Regions from separate parts of the Streptomyces sp. NPDC002790 genome, predicted to be linked through region 2. Evidence: riboswitches for the same ligand, from Rfam matches in the RefSeq annotation. Region 2 holds a riboswitch; the other holds the start of a gene.
What was found. A riboswitch is a leader RNA that binds a small molecule or an ion and turns the genes downstream of it on or off. The one in region 2 is predicted to bind thiamine pyrophosphate.

Region 1 (6,990 bases), on a different contig from region 2:
TCCTGGTGCAGCTCCTTCTCGGAGCGCCGCCCCCGGTCGGTGCCGGGAACACCCGGAACGCCCTTGAGCGACCAGCCCGCGGCGAACCCGCGGCGGAACGACAGCGTGACGTACGTCTGCCCGATCGCGAACGCGATCGCCCCTGCCCCGATGACGTACACGGAAGGAATCAGGACGCCGATCACGACTCCGAGGAAGCCGCCGAAGGCGAGGAGCCGCCAGCGCAGCCGTGCCTTGTACTGCAGCAGGACCTCACCGAGGAGCCACAGTGCCACCAGTCCGAACGCGACATAGAGGACCGCCCAGCCCATGTACGCCCCTCTCGTACGGCCGTAGCCCTTGTGGGTACGGCGGAATCAGCCCCGCTCGTGGTGCAGGCCCAGGTTCTCGTAGATCTCCAACGTTGCCGTGGAGTTGTTGAGCGTAATGAAGTGCAGACCCGGCACTCCCTCGTCAAGCAGCTTGGCGCAAAACTCCGTAGCGAACTCGATGCCAATGGAGCGTACAGCGGCCGGATCGTCTTTTGCTGTGAGGATTCGCTCTTTCAACTCGGGAGGGAAGTCCGCGTTGCTCAACTTGGGCAGGCGTTCGAGCATGCGCACGCTCGTCACCGGCATGCATTCCGGGATGATCGGCGTCTCGCAGCCGGCCGCGGCGACCTTGTCGCGCAGCCGCAGATACTCCTCCGGGTAGAAGAACATCTGCGTGATCGCGTAATCGGCGCCCGCGCGGCACTTGTCGACGAAGTGCCGCACGTCGGAGTCCCAGTCGGCCGAGCGCGGGTGCATCGCGGGGAATGCGGCGACGCCGACGCAGAAGTCCCCGGACTCCTTGATCAATTCAACGAGTTCGGCCGCGTACGTGAGGCCTTCGGGGTGCGAGATCCAGTCGCCCATGGGGTCGCCGGGCGGGTCGCCGCGGACCGCGAGCATGTTCCGGATCCCGGCGTCGGCGTACTGACCGATGATGTTGCGCAGTTCGGCGACCGAGTGTTCGACGGCGGTGATGTGGGCCACCGGCGTCAGCGTCGTGTCGGCGACGATCTGCTGCGTCTCCTTGACGGTTCCCGCGCGCGTGGAGCCGCCCGCGCCGTACGTCACGGAGACGAAGTCGGGTGAGACCGCCTCGACCCTGCGCAGGGCGTTCCACAGGTTGCGCTCGCCCTTCGGGGTCTTCGGTGCGGAGAACTCGAACGAGAAAACAGTTTTGCCGGGCGCGAGCATGTCGCTCACCCGGCGGGCGCGATCAGTCCTGGTGGAAGCGGTACCTAGGGCCATACGGGCAGGTTACTGACCGATATCCAAAGCCCCTAATCCCCGTCCACCTTGCGGACAGGCCGGCGGGACGGCCTTCACCGGCGGGATTTTCCAGGACCGCGCAGGTCACACGGCGCGCAGGCGCTTCGCGAACTCGGCCGCCGCGTTGGCCGGATCGTCGGCCTCCGTGATGGCCCGGACGACGACGGCTCTGCGGGCTCCGGCCTCCAGGACCTCGTCCAGGTTCGCCAGGTCGATGCCGCCGATCGCGAACCAGGGGCGGTCCGTGTCCAGACCCGCTGTGTAGCGCACGAGGTCCAGGCCGGGGGCGTACCGTCCGGGCTTGGTCGGAGTCGGCCAGCAGGGGCCCGTGCAGAAGTAGTCCACGCCCTCCTGGACGGCCGCCGCGGCGGCCTCGTCCCGCGCGTGCGTGGAGCGGCCGATGAGCACGTCATCGCCGAGGACGGCGCGGGCCGCGGGCACCGGCAGGTCACCCTGGCCGAGGTGCAGCACGTCCGAGCGGGTCGCGTGGGCGACGTCCGCGCGGTCGTTCACCGCGAACAGCTTGCCGTGGCGGCGGGCCGCATCGGCAAACACCTGGAGGTGTTCCAGCTCCTCGCCGGCCTCCATGCCCTTGTCGCGCAGCTGCACGATGTCGACGCCGCCGGCCAGCACGGCGTCGAGGAACTCCGGCAGATCACCCTGGCGCCTGCGCGCGTCGGTGCACAGGTAGAGCCGCGCATCGGCGAGCAGTGCGCGCTTGGAGTCCGCCATGAAGTCCCCCCGTGGGTCGTGCGATATCGGTGGCGTGCGCACCACGAGCCGCGGTGCGCACGCCGGACGGTTGTCGGGTCAGACGGCGAGCGCCTGGGCGCGACGCTTCACCTCCGTGCCGCGATTCTCACTCAAGGCCTGCGCGGGCGTGCCCGGCAGGCTCGGGTCGGGGGTGAAGAGCCATTCCAGCATCTCTTCGTCACTGAAGCCGTCGTCCCGCAGGACTGTCAGGAGGCCGACGAGCCCCTTGACGATCTTGTCGCCGTCGATGAAGGCGGCGGGCACGTGCAGTGCCCTGTTCTCTCCGCGGCGCACGGCGATCAGCTGGCCTTCCTTGACCAGCTGCCGCACACGCGTCACCTCGACATCGAGCATTTCCGCGATGTCGGGGAGGTTGAGCCAGGCGGGGACGAGAGCATCGATGTTTGCGTCAATCTCGGTCACAGGACAAGCGTGCCATCCCGGACTGACACTCGGAAGCCGGGCCGGTGCGGATGGACCACGGATCCTCCCGTTTCACCCCTTCTGGCACGCTTTGCGGGGCCCTCAAGGAGACGGACTCACGCCACCGCGGACTTCAGCGGGCGGGCCGGATCCGCGAGGAGCTCCGGGTCGAGCGCGGTCCGGGACTGGATGAGCTTGCGCCCCTGGGCCAGGTCACGCGGCTTGCCGACGGCGAGGACCGCCACGAGGGCGCCGTCACGCAGCCAGCACACCGACCAGGCGGCGCCGGCGGGGTCGCCGCGCCACACCGTCGCATCGGCGCCCTTGTGGTGCCCGGCGTACTGCACGAACCGGCCGAACTGCTCGGACCAGAAATAGGGCACCGGGTCGTACACCGCCGGGGTCTGCCCGACGATGTTCGCCGCCACCGTGCGCGGCCCCTGCAGCGCGTTGTCCCAGTGGTGGACCATGAGGCGCTCTCCGTAGCGCCCCGAGGGGAACGAGGAGCAGTCCCCCACCGCGTACACGTCGGGCACGGATGTACGCAGCCCGTCGTCCGCGAGGACCTCGCGGTGGGCGCCCAGCTCGATGCCGGAGCCGGCCAGCCAGCGGGTGGCGGGGCGGGCGCCGATGCCGACGACGACGGCTCCCGCGGGCAGCCGCGTGCCGTCGTCGAGGACGACGGCGTCCGGCTCGATGCGCTCCACGCGCGCGTTGGTACGCAGGCGGGCTCCCGCATCGGCGTACCAGGTCGCCATGGGCGCGGCGATCTCGGCGGGCAGCGCCCCGGCCAGCGGCCGCTCGGCGGCCTCCACCACCGTGACCCGGCAGCCCGCCTCGCGGGCCGCGGTGGCGAACTCGGCACCGATCCAGCCGGCGCCCACGACCACCACGTCGTGCTGCTCAGCGAGGACGGGCCGGAGCCGCTCGGCGTCGTCGAGCGTGCGCAGCAGGTGCACTCCGGGGGCGGATCGCGCGCCCGGCAGCTGGACGGGTTCGGCGCCGGTCGCGACGACCAGCACGTCGTACGGGACCGGGCCTTCGGCGGTGTCGAGCTCGTGGTCGCCGGGGCGCAGCCCGGTCACCTCGCGGCCCAGCTCGAGGGAGACGCCGAGCGCCTCGAAGTCCACGTCGAAGGCCGAGCCCTCGGCCTTGCCGAGCAGCACCGCCTTGGACAGCGGAGGCCGGTCGTACGGCTGGTGGGGTTCGGCACCGAGCAGCGTGATCGCGCCGGTGAAGCCGTGTTCGCGCAGCGCGACCGCGGTCTGCACACCGGCCATGCCCGCGCCCACGATGACGACGTTCCGCTGCCCCGAAGGCGCTCCGCTCCCGCTCCGCTGCTCGCTCACGGAAGCAACCTTAGGCACCTGATCATTCGGCAGTCAGCGATGCGGACCACTCCGACACCGTGACGTCCTCCACACATGCCGCCGGTTTAGCGCGCGAGCTCCTCGACCACGCTGGTGCCGCGACCCTCCTGCGACTCCCACTCCCAGGTCTCGTCGAGGCGCACCCGGCCGTCCGGGAGCTCGGACACGGTCGAGACGCAGTGTCCCGAGGAGGTGGTCCCGTCGGTCTTCAGCTGGACGTAGCGGAAGTCGATCTCGTCCCCGGAGCGCGTGCCCACAAGGTTCCCCTGGACGACATCGCCGCCTACGTAGTCGGCCGAAATGCGGCCGTCACTCTCCCGGTACGTGAAGCGGGTGCGCGTGCCCACCTGACCGGGAGCCTGGTCGGCAACGGGGGACATCACGAGACCGTCGAGAGATCGGGGCACTGGTTCGAGGCTCCCTTACTGGGGGTCGCGGTGAACGGCTAGGGTGGCCAACGTAGAGCACTCGCGGGAGCCCGTACGCAGCGGGCTGAGAGGGAGGCTGGAGCGGCCTTCGACCGTACGAACCTGATCCGGGTCATACCGGCGAAGGGAGGGGCTTGACGCCCATGTCACCCATGTCGTCCATGCCTTCAACGCATCCCGTCCCCCCGCACACCCACGACGTCCTCGTCGTCGGTGGCGGCATCATCGGTCTGGTCACCGCATGGCGGGCCGCGCAGCGCGGCCTGACCGTGGCGGTCGCGGACCCCGAACCCGGCGGCGGGGCCGCCCAGGTGGCGGCCGGAATGCTGGCCGCGGTCACCGAACTCCACCACGGCGAGCAGACGTTGCTCGGCCTGAACCTCGCCTCGGCGCGCCGCTACCCGGACTTCGCGGCCGAGCTGTCCGAGGCCACCGGGCAGGACCTCGGCTACCGCGCGTGCGGCACGCTCGCGGTCGCGCTCGACGCCGACGACCGCGCCCACCTTCGCGAACTGCACGCGCTGCAAACGAAGTCGGGGCTCGAGTCCGAGTGGCTCTCGGGCCGCGACTGCCGCCGCCTCGAACCAATGCTCGCGCCGGGCGTACGCGGCGGACTGCGCGTCGACGGCGACCACCAGATCGACCCGAGAAGGCTCGCGAGCGCCCTCGTGACGGCCTGCGAGCGCTCCGGCGTGACCTTCCACAGATCGTGGGCCGAAAGGCTCTGTGTCGTCCGCGACCGGGCGCGCGGCGCGGTCCTCGCCGACGGCACCGAACTCGCCGCCGGCCAGGTGGTGCTGGCGGCGGGCAGCCGCGGCGGACAGCTCGCGGGGGTGCCCGACGCGGTACTGCCGCCGGTGCGCCCCGTCAAGGGCCAGGTGCTGCGCCTGACGGTGCCGAAGCGGTACGTGCCCTTCCTCAGCCGCACGGTCCGGGCGGTCGTCCGCGGCGGCAACCTCTACCTGGTGCCGCGCGTCAACGGCGAACTCGTGGTGGGCGCGACCAGCGAGGAACTCGGCTGGGACACCACGGTCACCGCGGGAGGCGTCTACGAACTCCTGCGGGACGCCCACGAACTCGTCCCCGGCATCACCGAACTCCCGCTCACCGAGACCCGCGCGGGCCTGCGCCCCGGCTCCCCCGACAACGCCCCGCTCCTCGGCCCGACCACCCTGCCCGGCCTCCTCCTGGCGACCGGCCACTACCGCAACGGCGTGCTCCTGACGCCGATCACCGGCGACGCCATGGCGCACGCCCTGACCACCGGTGAACTTCCGGAAGAGGCCCGCCCGTTCACGCCGAAACGCTTCGGCACAGCCCTCGTGGAGCAGCCCGTATGAACGTCCACGTCAACGGCGAGCCGCGCACGGTGACCGCGGGCACCACGCTCGCCCTCCTGGTCACCACGCTCACCACCGCACCCAAGGGCGTCGCCGCCGCCCTCAACGAAACCGTCGTCCCCCGCACCCAATGGCCCGCCACGGCGCTCTCCGAAGGAGACCGCGTCGAGGTCCTCACGGCCGTACAAGGAGGCTGAACCGTCCATGGCCGACGACACTTTCGACCTCGGGGGCGACACGTACTCCTCGCGCCTGATCATGGGCACGGGCGGGGCACCCAGCCTCGACGTCCTGGAGCGCGCCCTGGTGGCCTCCGGAACCGAACTCACCACCGTGGCGATGCGCCGCGTGGACGCGAGCGTGCACGGCTCGGTGCTCTCCGTCCTGGAGAAGCTGAACATCCGGGTGCTGCCGAACACGGCCGGCTGCTACACCGCGGGAGAGGCGATCCTGACGGCCCGCCTCGCGCGCGAGGCGCTCGACACGGACCTGGTGAAGCTCGAGGTCATCGCCGACGAGCGCACCCTGCTGCCAGACCCGATCGAGCTGCTCGACGCGGCGGAGGCCCTGGTGGACGACGGCTTCACGGTCCTTCCCTACACGAACGACGACCCGGTCCTGGCCCGCAAGCTGGAGGACGTCGGCTGCGCGGCGATCATGCCGCTCGGCTCCCCCATCGGTTCGGGGCTCGGTATCCGCAACCCGCACAACTTCCAGCTGATCACCGAGCACGCGCGCGTGCCGGTGATCCTGGACGCGGGGGCGGGCACGGCGTCCGATGTGACGCTCGCCATGGAGCTGGGCTGCGCGGGTGTGATGCTCGCCTCCGCGGTGACCCGCGCGCAGGAGCCGGTCCTCATGGCCGACGGGATGCGGCACGCGGTGGAGGCGGGACGCTTCGCATACCGGGCCGGGCGCATCCCTAAGCGTCACTTCGCGGAGGCGTCCTCGTCTGCGGAGGGGCGGGCGCGGCTTGATCCGGAGCGGCCGGCGTTCCGGTAAGCCGCACCGGGGTGGCGGTCGCGGGGCTCTGCCCCGGACCCCGCGCCTCAATCGCCGGCGGGGCTTAAAAGGACCCCGCGGGCTTGAGGGTGGTCACAGCTGTGCTGCAGTACTGGCCCGGTCCTGCGGCACGGAAGCTGGGTGTCGGTCGCTCCTCGTAGACTCGCCTGCGTGGACACGACCCTTCAGGACCCGTTGCTCGGGCACGTGCTCGACGGCCGGTACCGCGTCGACGCACGCATCGCGGTCGGCGGGATGGCCACGGTCTACCGGGCCGTGGACACCCGCCTCGACCGCGTGCTCGCGCTCAAGGTGATGCACCCCTCGCTGGCCGCCGACGCCTCGTTCGTGGACCGCTTCATCCGCGAGGCCAAGT
Region 2 (6,990 bases):
GTCCGGCAGGGCGTGCAGGTCCGCCGGCAGTTCGTAGCCGCCGACGGTGTCGGTGATGGTCGGGCAGGGGCGGAAGTTGTTGAACTGGCGCATCGCCAGGTACTCCCACACCTCCGGTACGTGGTCGTGTTCGGACCAGGCGGCCTCGGCGAGGTAACCCATGTGCAGGCGGGCCATGTCGTGCCGGTAGCGGTCGGCCTGGGACGCGCTGCTCGCCTGGACGAAGTACTCCATGGCGGAGCGGTACGCGCGCCGGGGCGCGTCCGAGTACAGCGAGTCCGCCCACTGCGGCTGGTACTCCCGCGTCGTGTACAGCGGGTCGAGGGTGGTGTGTGCGAGCAGCAGCCGTGAGCCGAGGCCGACGGGCGAGCCGCCGTGGTCCTCGCAGTAGCAGTCGTCCAGCGCGTTCTCCGCCATCATCAGGCGGGTGGCGATCATGACGTGGTCGACGGTGGGTGCGTCGGGGTGGCAGCCGACCATGTAGCTGCCCACGGAGAACCCGTCGAACTCCTCCTCCCAGTCGTCGGGGTACAGGTCGACCTCGTCCAGCGCCCACTCCTTGATCCGGCGGCTGACCTCCGCGACCCGTACGGGATCGGGGTCGGGCGCCGGATGGTGGTACAGGCCGGGAACGGGCCGCCCTTTCGCGGTACTTGGCGCAGGAGCCGGGTCCGAGCCGGGCTTCGGGGCCGACGATGCCGGTTCCTCCCGCGGAGTGAGCCGCAGCCCCGCCGTGCCGAGACCGCTGGGCCCGCGCAGCAGCCGCTCCAAGTCGGCGTGCTCAGCCGGTACTTCACCCGCCGACGTCCCGGCGGTCGGCGTGGCAACCGCCCGCGGCGGGCACCCCGTAACGGCGCCGATGTCGCGGGCGCGGGCCGCGGCGTCGGCCAGGACCTGCGCCCCGAAGCGGGAGATCGCTTCCGGCAGGCTCGACTGCGGAGGTGTCGGCTCGGGCGGGGGCATCCATGTCTCCTTGAGGGCTCCTCGGTGGGGTGGGGGCGGCCGTGGTTCTGCCCCGCTACGTGCTGGGCCAGCGGCCGATCTGCACGTTCTCCAGCACACCGACCGCGTCCGGCACGAGGATCGCGGCGGAGTAGTAGGTGCTGACGAGGTACTTGGTGATGGCCTGCTCGTCGACACCCATGAACCGGACCGAGAGGCCCGGCTCGTACTCGTCGGGCAGACCGGTCTGGTGCAGGCCGATGACACCCTGGTTGTCCTCGCCGGTACGCATGCAGAGGATCGAGCTGGTGCGCTCCTTGGTGACCGGGATCTTGTTGCACGGCAGGATCGGCACCCCGCGCCAGGCCGGGACCTGCTGGCCACCGAGGTCGACGTGGTCGGGATACAGGCCGCGCGCGTTGAACTCGCGCCCCATCGCAGCGATCGTGCGGGGGTGCGCCAGGAAGAACTTGGAGCCGCGGCGGCGACAGAGCAGCTCGTCCAGGTCGTCCGGCGTGGGCGGCCCCGAGTGCGGCTGGAGGCGCTGCTTGAAGTCGGCGTTGTGGAGCAGACCGAACTCCCGGTTGTTGACGAGCTCGTGCTCCTGGCGCTCGCGCAACGCCTCGACGGTGAGCCTCAGTTGCTCCTTGGTCTGGTTCATCGGCTCGTTGTAGAGATCGGCGACCCTGGTGTGGACCCGAAGGATCGTCTGGGCGGCCGAGAGTTCGTACTCGCGCGGCCGCGCTTCGTAGTCGACGAACGCGCCGGGCAGTTCGTGCTCGCCCACGTGCCCCGCCGACATCGGGATCTCGGCCTCGCCGCGGTGGTTCTGGCCCCGGCCCGCGAGCGACTTGAACTCGTCGACGTGCGCCTGCAGGGGCGGCGCAGCGGACAGTACGGCCGCGAAGTCGGCGCGCGAGAGGGTGAGCAGGGTGCCCGCCGTCTCGGCGACCGCGGTCTGCTCCCAGCGGGCGTCCTCGTCAAGGAGCGCATCGTCCCCGAAGCGGTCGCCGTCGGCGAGTACGTCGAGCGCGACCTCGTCGCCGTAGCCGCCCTCGGAGAACTGACTGACGCGCCCATGGGCGATCAGGTGGAGCCGGTCCGCGGGCGCCCCGCGCTCGACCAGCGTCTCGCCGGCCCGGAAGTCGCGCTGCTCGCACCGGTCGGCGATGGCGGTCAGTACTTCGACGTCGTCGAAGCCGCGCAGCAGGGCCAGTTCGCCGAGTTCGCGGGGGATGACGCGGACGTTGCCGCCGTCCTGGATGAACTCGATGGTCCCGTCGCCGACGGTGTAGGTCAGGCGGCGGTTCACCCGGTAGACGCCGCCCTTGGTCTCCACCCAGGGCAGCATTCGCAGCAGCCACCGCGAGGTGATCTCCTGCATCTGCGGGGCGGACTTGGTGGTGGTGGCGAGATTGCGGGCGGCCGCCGTACCGAGGCTGGTCTGCCGTGGCAGGGCCGCCGCGGTGTCCGGGGTGGTCGAGTCAACTGTCATCGGATGAGCTCCCCTTGATCGCGCGAAAGCGCGCATGTCGGTAATAACGGGACGGATGAAAGAGAGTTGATGAATTCGGCGGTAATGCGTCCAGATCCAGCATCACCGTAAGGTCCGCCTCGGCTGCCGGACCAAGGAAAGTCGGCGACATTCGCTCGATGCGATGATCAAGCTCGCGGGGTGTTTGCCGGGGAAGGATGGAACTCGGCCCGATTTCTTCGTGCCTCCCGACGGGCGTGGGCCCTGGCCCACGCGGTGCACACGCGTCATAGCGGCGCCAAACCGACAGAAGTCGGCCACTCGCCGCAGAGCTCGTCGTTGCCGACTCCGCACCCCACGAGGTAGGCGAAACGTCACCGCGTTACGCTGGCCGCTGTAACCGGACACGGGGTGCCCCCACCAGAGGGCTGAGAACACACCCGTCGAACCTGAACCAGTTCGTACTGGCGGAGGGATGTCTCATGCCTGTGGTGCATGTTTCCAGTGGCCTGCCTGCCGACCGCGAGAGCGGCGCCTTCGACGGGCGGATGCCCGCGGCACCCGGCGACCTCGGCATCGAGGGTCACGGCATCGAACCGGTGCCCGAGGGCAACCGCTACGGCGGGGCCGGGCGCCTGTTCACCGTGTGGTTCGCCCCGAACCTGACCATGACCGGCGTCTTCACCGGCACCGTCGGCATCGCCCTCGGACTCGACTTCGCCACGGCACTCGCCGCCGTCGTGCTCGGCACCCTGGTCGGCGCGGTACCGACCGCGTACCTCGGGACATGGGGGAGCCGGACCGGGGCAGGACAACTGCCGCTCGCCGGGCTCGCGTTCGGGCGGGGTGTCGTGCTGCCGGGCGTGCTGCAGTGGCTGTCGTCCATCGCGTGGGACGCACTGATCGGCCTGTTCGGCGGTGACGCGCTGGCCCGGCTGTTCGGCTGGCCGTTCTGGGCCGGCGTCCTCGTCATGCTGCTCGCCCAGGGCCTGCTCGGTGTCTTCGGTTACGAGGCCATCCACCGGTTGCAGATCGTCATGACCTTCGTGCTCGGCGCCGCGTTCGCGCTGATCGCCTGGCGGCTGCTGGACGGTGTGCAGCCGGCCGCCCACGGCTCCGTGCACGGAGCCGACCGCGTCGGTGCGTTCGTCCTGACCAGCACGATCGCGCTGAGCCTCAGCCTGTCCTGGGCGCCGTACGCCAGCGACTTCAGCCGCTATCTGCCCGCGGCCACCTCCCGTACCCGCATGTTCTGGTACACGTTGCTCGGCCTGCTGGTGTCGTTCGTGGCCGTCCAGGCGCTCGGCCTGTGGGGTGCCTCCGTGCTCACCGACCAGACGGCGGCCGGGGTCGACAAGATCCTCGGCGGCGGAGCGGTCGGCGCGTTCGGGCTGCTCGCCGTGGCGCTGGCCGCGCTGTGCAGCAACGCGATGAACGACTACAGCGGCTCGCTCGCCCTGCAGACCATCGGCGTACGCATCCCGCGCCCGGTGGCCGCCGCCCTCGCCGCCGCGCTCGGCTTCCCGCTCGTGCTGTGGATGCACGCGGCGGACACCACAGCCCGGTTCCAGAATGTGCTGCTGTTCGTCGGGTACTGGATCCCCGGCTTCGTGGCGATCGTCCTCGTCGACTGGCGCGCGCGGGCCAGGGCGCGCGCCGGCGCGCCGCTCGACCTCGCCGCCGAGCGCGAACGGCGCCAACCCGCGTGGCCCGCCGTGCTGGCCTTCGCGGCGGCCTTTGCCGCGGCGGTCCCGTTCATGGACACCAGCCTGTACGTGGGTCCGGTGGCGGAAGCGCTGCACGGCGCGGACGTGTCGTACTACGTGGCGTTCCTCGTGGCCGGCGCCGTGTACGCGCCGTTGCGGCTGCGGCGACTCGACTGACCCACGAGCCCTCGTACCTCGCACCTCCTTTGCTTGGAGTCACCCCATGCCCCAGACGTCCCCCGACCGCCCCGAGGACCTCGTCGCCTTCGCGGCGCAGGCACTCGGGCGCGTACAGCACACATCACCCCTCGTGCAGTGCCTGACCAACGCGGTGGTCACGGGGTTCACCGCCAACGTGCTGCTCGCGGTGGGCGCCGCGCCCGCCATGGTCGACATCCCGGACGAGGCCGGGCCCTTCGCCCGCGTCGCCTCGGGCGTGCTGGTCAACCTCGGGACTCCGCGCGCCGAGCAGCGCGCCGCGATGCCCGAGGCGGCGCGGGCCGCGGCCGACGCGGGCACGCCCTGGGTGCTCGACCCGGTGGCCATCGGCGCCCTGCCGGTGCGCACCGCGCTCGCCGCCGACCTGCTCGCGCTGCGGCCGACCGTGATCAGGGGCAACGCTTCCGAGATCATCGCGCTCGCGGGCGCGGGTGGCGGCGGCCGGGGCGTGGACTCCTCCCACGGTGTCGACGACGCCGAGGACGCGGCAGCGCAGCTCGCGCGCACGGCGGGCAGTGTGGTCGCCGTGTCCGGGCCCGTGGACTACGTCACCGACGGCACGCGCAGCGCCCGGATCGCCAACGGGGACGCCCTGCTGACCCGGGTGACCGGCGGCGGCTGCGCCCTGGGGGCGGTGATGGCCGCGTTCGCCGCGGTGGACGAGGACCGGTTCGCGACGACGGTGGCCGCCGCCACCGCGTACACCGTCGCCGCCGAGTTCGCGGCGCGGACCGCGGCCGGTCCCGGCAGCTTCGCCGTCGGGTTCCTGGACGCGCTCGCTGAGCTCACCCCTGACGACGTCGCGACGTGGGCGGAGGTGTCATGACGGCACGTCCTCGACCGACGGATGCCGGTGTCGACCTGTCGGTCTACCTGGTCACCGACGCGGACCAGTGTGCGGCCCGCGGTCGCACCGTGGCCGAGACCGTCGCGCAGGCTGTGGCCGGGGGAGTCACCGCCGTGCAGATCCGGGAGAAGCGCGCGGGCGGACGGGAGTTCCTGCGGACCGTCCTGGACGTCGCCGAGGTGCTCCCCGAGCATGTCGCGCTGATCGTCAACGACCGGGTCGACGTGTTCCTCGCCGCGCGAGCGAGCGGCGCACGGGTCACCGGCGTCCACGTGGGCCAGTCGGACCTTCCCACCGCCTCCGTACGTCAACTCATCGGTGACGACGCCGTGTTGGGCCTGAGCGCGGCCACCACTGCCGAGCTGCACACCGCCGCGATGTCCACCGCCCGCGTCGACCACGTCGGTATCGGCGCCCTGCACGCCACCCGCACCAAGGCCGACGCGCCGGAGCCGCTCGGCCGAGACGGCTTCGCCGCGCTGGCCCGGCTGAGCGGGCTGCCCGCCGTGGCCATCGGTGGTGTCACCCCCGACGACCTGCCGCACCTGCGGGCCGCGGGGGCGGCCGGGGCCGCGATCGTGTCCGGCATCTGCGCCGCCGAAGACCCCCGCGCCGCCGCCCGTTCCTACGCCGACGCCTGGGCCGACAGCCCGCACCCCAGCAGCACGCACTCCCGCACCCGTCCCCGTATCCGAAAGGATGTCTCCGCATGACCGAGACGCCGCCCGCGGTCGCGCCGCCCCGCGTGCTGACCATCGCCGGTTCGGACTCCGGCGGAGGCGCCGGGATCCAGGCCGACCTCAAGACCATGCTCGCGCTCGGCGCACACGGCATGAGTGTGCTCACCGCCGTGACGGCCCAGAACTCCCTTGGTGTGCAAGGTGCTTGGAACCTCCCGCTGGACGCGGTGCGCACCCAGTACCGCAGCGTCGTCGACGACATCGGTGTGCAGGCGCTCAAGACCGGCATGCTCGGCGACCCCGACATGGTCGTCACGGTCGCCGAGCTGCTGGCCGACGCGCAGGCCCCCGTCGTCGTCGACCCCGTCAGTGTCTCCAAGCACGGCGACCGGCTGCTCGCCGGCGACGCGATCGATGCCGTACGGGACCGGTTGCTGCCGGTGGCGACGGTGGTGACACCCAACCTCGACGAGGTCACCGAACTCACCGGCATCGCCGTCGAGGCCGACACCGCCGAGGCCGACATGCGGCGCGCGGCCGAGCGGCTGCTCGCCTATGGACCCCGCTGGGTGCTCATCAAGGGCGGTCACCTGCCCGGAGAGGCCGTCGACCTGCTCACGGACGGCGCGCACGAGCACTGGCTGCGCTCGCCGCGCCACAACAACGCCCACACCCACGGCACCGGCTGCACCCTCGCCTCGGCCGTCGCGGTCGGCCTGGCCCAGGCGCATGGTGTGCCGGAGGCGGTGCGCCGGGCGAAGGAGTACGTCACCGGGGCGATCGCGGCGGGGTTCGCGCTGGGGGCCGGGATCGGCCCGGTCGACCATGGGTGGCGGTTCCGGGCGGCGTGATCACTTCCCGGTGAGCTCGGGTTCGCGGGTGGCCATCGTCAGTGCCATGACCAGGGCGACGAACCAGAACACTCCGGTGAAGGCGCCGATCACATTGATCCCGATGACCAACCCCAGGCGCTGAACTCTCCGGCGATGGGCAATGAACGACGGGACGACGAGGACGATCAGCGCGATCAGCGCCAGGATCAGGACTTCAAGGGTTCCTATTTTTGCAAACACCGTGTCACCCTATCCAGTCCCTTCGTCAGCACAGCCACGAAGCGGTGTT

Region 1: another riboswitch for thiamine pyrophosphate. It lies ahead of thiO (glycine oxidase ThiO); the one in region 2 lies ahead of ABT004_RS07910 (purine-cytosine permease family protein).

The regions. Positions count from the first base shown of each region.
Region 1 covers NZ_JBEOVM010000044.1:32,964-39,953, forward strand. The annotation lists gene ABT004_RS20555 (hypothetical protein) at 1-311, opposite strand, end outside; gene metF (methylenetetrahydrofolate reductase [NAD(P)H]) at 357-1,277, opposite strand; gene thiE (thiamine phosphate synthase) at 1,383-2,030, opposite strand; gene ABT004_RS20570 (Rv2175c family DNA-binding protein) at 2,109-2,474, opposite strand; gene ABT004_RS20575 (NAD(P)/FAD-dependent oxidoreductase) at 2,591-3,823, opposite strand; gene ABT004_RS20580 (avidin-fold protein) at 3,910-4,251, opposite strand; TPP riboswitch at 4,305-4,418, shown strand; gene thiO (glycine oxidase ThiO) at 4,434-5,612, shown strand; gene thiS (sulfur carrier protein ThiS) at 5,609-5,809, shown strand; gene ABT004_RS20595 (thiazole synthase) at 5,817-6,614, shown strand; gene pknB (Stk1 family PASTA domain-containing Ser/Thr kinase) at 6,786-6,990, shown strand, end outside.
Region 2 covers NZ_JBEOVM010000009.1:102,502-109,491, forward strand. The annotation lists gene ABT004_RS07900 (family 2 encapsulin nanocompartment cargo protein terpene cyclase) at 1-963, opposite strand, end outside; gene ABT004_RS07905 (family 2B encapsulin nanocompartment shell protein) at 1,019-2,437, opposite strand; TPP riboswitch at 2,814-2,909, shown strand; gene ABT004_RS07910 (purine-cytosine permease family protein) at 2,899-4,299, shown strand; gene thiM (hydroxyethylthiazole kinase) at 4,346-5,167, shown strand; gene thiE (thiamine phosphate synthase) at 5,164-5,901, shown strand; gene thiD (bifunctional hydroxymethylpyrimidine kinase/phosphomethylpyrimidine kinase) at 5,898-6,719, shown strand; gene ABT004_RS07930 (superinfection immunity protein) at 6,720-6,941, opposite strand.